Regions from separate parts of the Mycobacterium heraklionense genome, predicted to be linked through region 2. Evidence: predicted binding sites of a transcription regulator. Region 2 holds the regulator's gene; the other holds the start of a gene.

Region 1 (2,396 bases), 630 kb from region 2:
CATCTTCTTCTGTGACCGCCACGCGTCGCCGCAGGCGCGGCCGTGAAACCCGCGGGCCGCTGTTGCCGCCGACCGTGCCGGGCTGGCGCACCCGTGCGGAAAGGTTCGACATGGCGGTGCTGGAGGCCTACGAGCCCATCGAACAACGGTGGAAGCAACGGCTGACGGCGCTCGACGTCGCGGTCGACGAGATCCCGCGGATCGCGGCCAAGGATCCCGACAGCGTGCAGTGGCCCCCGGAAGTGGTCGCGGACGGGCCAATTCCGCTGGCCCGCTTGATTCCGGCCGGGGTGGATGTCCGCGGAAATCCGACGCGCGCCCGAATCTTGTTGTTCCGCAAGCCGATCGAGCAACGCGCGAACGACAGCACAGAGCTCGGCGATTTATTGCACGAGATTCTGGTGGCCCAGGTCGCCACCTACTTGGATGTCGAGCCCGCCGTCATCGACCCGACGATCGACGACTAGGCCCCGCAGAGAGCGCAGTCGGGGAAGACGCGCTCAGATGATGCCGCGCTTGAGGCGGCGGCGCTCACGCTCGGAAAGCCCACCCCAGATACCGAAGCGCTCGTCGTGCGCCAGAGCGTATTCCAGGCACTCGCTGCGAACCGAGCACCGCTGGCAGATCTTCTTGGCCTCCCGGGTCGAGCCGCCCTTCTCCGGGAAGAACGCCTCCGGGTCGGTCTGCGAGCACAGCGCACGGTCCTGCCATTGCTCGTTGGTGGCCGTCGCCGGGTCGAACGGGTCGAATTCGTCATAGTCCTCGGGTTCGGGAACCAGACTCAGATGCGGCCGGCTGGGCGTCGCCTCGAGCCCGGTCGGCGTAACCAATTCGGCACCGGCGTGCGATGCACCGCCCATCACGCCCCAAAGGTGCTCATAGGACATGCTCCGCCTCCTCACCTGTAGCGCGATCCTGATATGTCGGCCGAATATCGAGATATTGACCATCCCAATTCGAACATGTGATCGAATCTCGGTCTGCGACACCGAAATCGGCTGGCCAACCGGGAAATGACACTAGTGTGATTAGACACGGGTTGACCAGCCCGGTCAAGCCGAATGGCCAAATTCCTTACCATCTCGTGATCGATTTCCAACGTGTCCGAGACCGGCGAGTCCCTGTCATCTACCCCACACTCGCCTATCGGCGTGTCTTACCGCGCCCCTGCCGCGACCGGTGACGGCGGTCCGCCACGCCGAGCATAACGGCGCCAACGGTACTGTCGTGCGCTGTGAAGGTCACCGTTCTCGTCGGGGGGGTCGGCGGCGCCCGGTTCCTGCTCGGCGTCCAGAAACTGCTGGGTCTGGGCCAATTCGCCGAATCCGCAGCGGACAACGGGACCGCCGCGCACGAACTGACCGCAGTCGTCAACGTCGGCGACGACGCCTGGATGCACGGGGTCCGCATCTGCCCCGACCTGGACACCTGCATGTACACCCTGGGCGGCGGCGTCGATGCCGAGCGCGGCTGGGGGCACCGCGACGAAACCTGGCACGCCATGGAGGAGTTGGCCCGCTACGGCATGCAGCCCGACTGGTTCGGCCTCGGCGACCGGGACCTGGCCACCCACCTGGTCCGCACCCAGTCGCTGCGGGCCGGCTATCCGCTGACAGAGGTGACTTCGGCACTGTGCGAACGCTGGCAGCCGGGAGCGAAGCTGCTGCCCGTCACCAACGACAGCTGCGAAACCCACGTCGTCATCACCGATCCGGCCGACGACACCCAGCGCGCAATCCACTTCCAGGAATGGTGGGTGCGCTACCGCGCCCAGGTTCCCACCCACGGCTTCGGCTTCGTGGGCGCAGAGAAGGCCGCGGCCACACCGGAAGTCGTCGACGCCATCACCGGCGCCGACATCGTGCTGCTGGCCCCCTCCAATCCGGTGGTGAGCATCGGTGCCATCCTGGCCGTCCCGGGTGTTCGCGCGGCGCTGCGCTCCACTGCGGCACCGATTGTCGGCTACTCCCCGATCGTCGCCGGAAAACCGTTGCGCGGCATGGCAGACGTTTGCCTGAGCGTGATCGGCCTGGATTCCACCTCCCGCGCGGTCGGCGAGCACTACGGTGCACGCAGCGGGACCGGGATCCTGGACTACTGGCTGGTGCATGAGGGTGAGTCCGTCGACGGTTCCGACATCGCCGGCGTGACCGTACGCGCTGCCCCGCTGCTGATGACCGATCCGGCCACCACGGCCGAAATGGTCCGCACCGGGCTGGATCTCGCGGGCGTGCGATGAGCGAGCACGGCAGCGCCGCCAAGGTCGAGATCTTGCCAGTGACCGGCTTGGGCGAATTCCGGCCGGGCGACGACCTCGCGGCCGCGCTGGCCCAAGCCGCCCCGTGGCTGACCGACGGCGACATCGTGGTGGTGACCAGCAAGGTGGTGTCCAAGTG
Region 2 (2,396 bases):
GTGCTGGCCAAATACGAGTCGCTGGGCGGGCCGGCCGGCAGCGATCTGGGCTTCCCGATCACCAGCACGGCTGACGGAGCCATCGCAGGCAGCAAGTTCAACTCGTTCGCCGCCGACGACGAGCCGGTGATCTTCTTCAGCCCCGACAACGGCGCCTTCGTGGTGCGCAGCGCGATGAAGGCGGCCTGGGACAAGCTCGACGGCGCGTCTGGAAAGCTGGGCGCCCCGGTGGGTGACCAGACCGTCGACGGTGACGTGGTGTCGCAGAAGTTCACCGGCGGATCGATCGCCTGGAACCAGGCCACCAACACGTTCAGCACGGAACCGGCCGACCTGGCGCAATCGCTGTCGGGCCTGCAGATTCCCGGGACCAACCTGCCTGACGGCAGTAAGGCCACATCGACCGGCGTCGCCAAAGAGACGCACTGGAACTGGCTGTGGGTGCTGATCCCGGTCGTGGTACTGGCGGTGCTGGGCGCGCTCGCCGGGGCCGCGATGTGGTGGCAGCGGCGCCGGCCGGCCGCGGTGCTGCCGGGCGCTCCGGTCGCGGTGCCGGCTCCGGTCGCCGACGACTACGACGACGATGACGAGCAGTGGGCCCACCACGACCGGCGCGAGGACCACCGCGAGCACGAGGGCACGGTCCGGTTGCCGAGCCGCTATGGCGCGTCGCCGTATGCGTCCGAGCCCGAGCTGCCGGTTTCGTCGATCCCGGATGCGCCGTGGCTGCACTACGGCGAGCACGAGTCCGAGCCGGAAGCCGACGACGATGACGACGCCGACACCGCGCCCACCCGGGTGGTGACCGAAGAAGATTTCGGCACCGGTCGGCATGCCGTGGGCCACGGCGGTGCCGGGCCGGACCCGCGCGGGTTCGGCTCTGTCGCGGAGCCCCGCAGGTTCGGCGGTGGTGCGGACACGCGCACCTTCGGCGGTAGTGCGGACACGCGCACGTTCGGCATGGACGAATCGGTACATCCGGTGATGCACCTGCCGCTGGACGACCCGTACCAGCAGCCGACCGGCTACCCGATCAAGGCGAACATCGGCTCGGGGCTCTACTACACGCCGCAGAACGCCCTGTATGACGACACCCTCGCCGAGATCTGGTTCGCCACCGAGGACGCGGCGCGGCTCAACGGCTTCACCAGGGCCGGCTGAGCGCCGCGGCGCGGCACTCGTACTGACAGCCGCGGAAAAACCTTGATCCCCGTGTAGGCCAGCGGATCTCCGGTGTTGGTCAGATCTTGCGGATGACGGTCACGACCTTGCCCAGCACCACCGCGTCGTTACCGGGAATGGGATCGAAAATGGGGTTGTGCGGCATCAGCCAGACCTGGCCGCCGGTGCGTTTGAACGTCTTGACAGTCGCCTCGCCATCGATCATGGCGGCCACGATGTCGCCGTTGTCGGCGACGTTCTGCTGGCGCACCACGACCCAGTCGCCGTCGCAGATCGCGGCGTCCACCATCGATTCGCCGACCACCTTCAGCAAGAACAGTTCACCTTCACCGACCAGCTCGCGGGGGAGCGGGAAGATATCCTCGACGGCTTCCTCGGCCAGGATCGGCCCGCCGGCCGCGATCCGGCCCAGAACCGGAACGAAAGTGGGCTCCGGCAGTGCGTCGGATCCGGCGAATTCCGTCCGCTGCGCGGCCTCAGCGGCGCCGGCCGCGTCCTCCTGGCTACGGACATCGACAGCGCGGGGACGGTTGGGGTCACGGCGCAGGTAGCCCTTGCGCTCGAGCGTGCGCAGCTGGTGAGCGACCGAGGAGGTCGAGGTCAGTCCGACGGCGTCGCCGATCTCGCGGATGCTCGGCGGATAACCCCGCTCGTTCACCGAAGCGCGGATCACGTTCAGGATCGTGCGTTGCCGGGCGGTGAGCGCTGAGTCCGGGCTCGCCGGGTTACTGCTGCTGTCACTCATAGGGGCGAATCTAGTCGCATCGCTGCGATTAATCAAACATGTGTTCGAGGTGTGTCGCGCGGACGTTCGAAACGGTCGGCGACTTGTCGGACCCTTTCGCTAATGTTTTCGACAACGATTCGATCACATGTTCGGACATCGAACATACAATCGATTAGTATTCGAACAGTCGAGCGAACAGGGTCGCCGACGCCGAGTGAGGGAGAACCGCACATGATGCTCATCGACACGATCGCTCCGACGTTCGAGCCGGCCGGGTACGAGCGAGCCCGGCAGCCGCGCGGTCCCCGGACGCCGGGTCGCGCGTACCCGATCCGCACCCAACCGGCACGGCTGGTCCGGCAGCGCCCGGGAGGCGCCCCGCTACGCCACCGCGGTTCCGGGGTGCTGATGTCACGTGCTCCGCACCGGCCGCAGCCAGTCAAGGCCATCACCCCGGCGACCACCGTCGTGCTGGCCCTTCTCGCGG

The links. Region 2 encodes LexA, which represses DNA repair genes until DNA is damaged. Its sites were predicted from a motif close to CGAACANNTGTTCG; they were not measured.
Region 1: a site for LexA is predicted at 958-971, ahead of cofD (2-phospho-L-lactate transferase). Genes of this name have one in related genera too.

The regions. Positions count from the first base shown of each region.
Region 1 is NZ_CP080997.1:3,596,630-3,599,025, forward strand. Features, by position in the region: gene K3U94_RS17025 (metallopeptidase family protein) at 12-467, shown strand; gene K3U94_RS17030 (WhiB family transcriptional regulator) at 501-887, opposite strand; gene cofD (2-phospho-L-lactate transferase) at 1,235-2,239, shown strand; gene K3U94_RS17040 (coenzyme F420-0:L-glutamate ligase) at 2,236-2,396, shown strand, end outside.
Region 2 is NZ_CP080997.1:2,961,995-2,964,390, reverse strand. Features, by position in the region: gene K3U94_RS13925 (LGFP repeat-containing protein) at 1-1,161, shown strand, start outside; gene lexA (transcriptional repressor LexA) at 1,241-1,927, opposite strand; gene K3U94_RS13915 (LysM peptidoglycan-binding domain-containing protein) at 2,141-2,396, shown strand, end outside.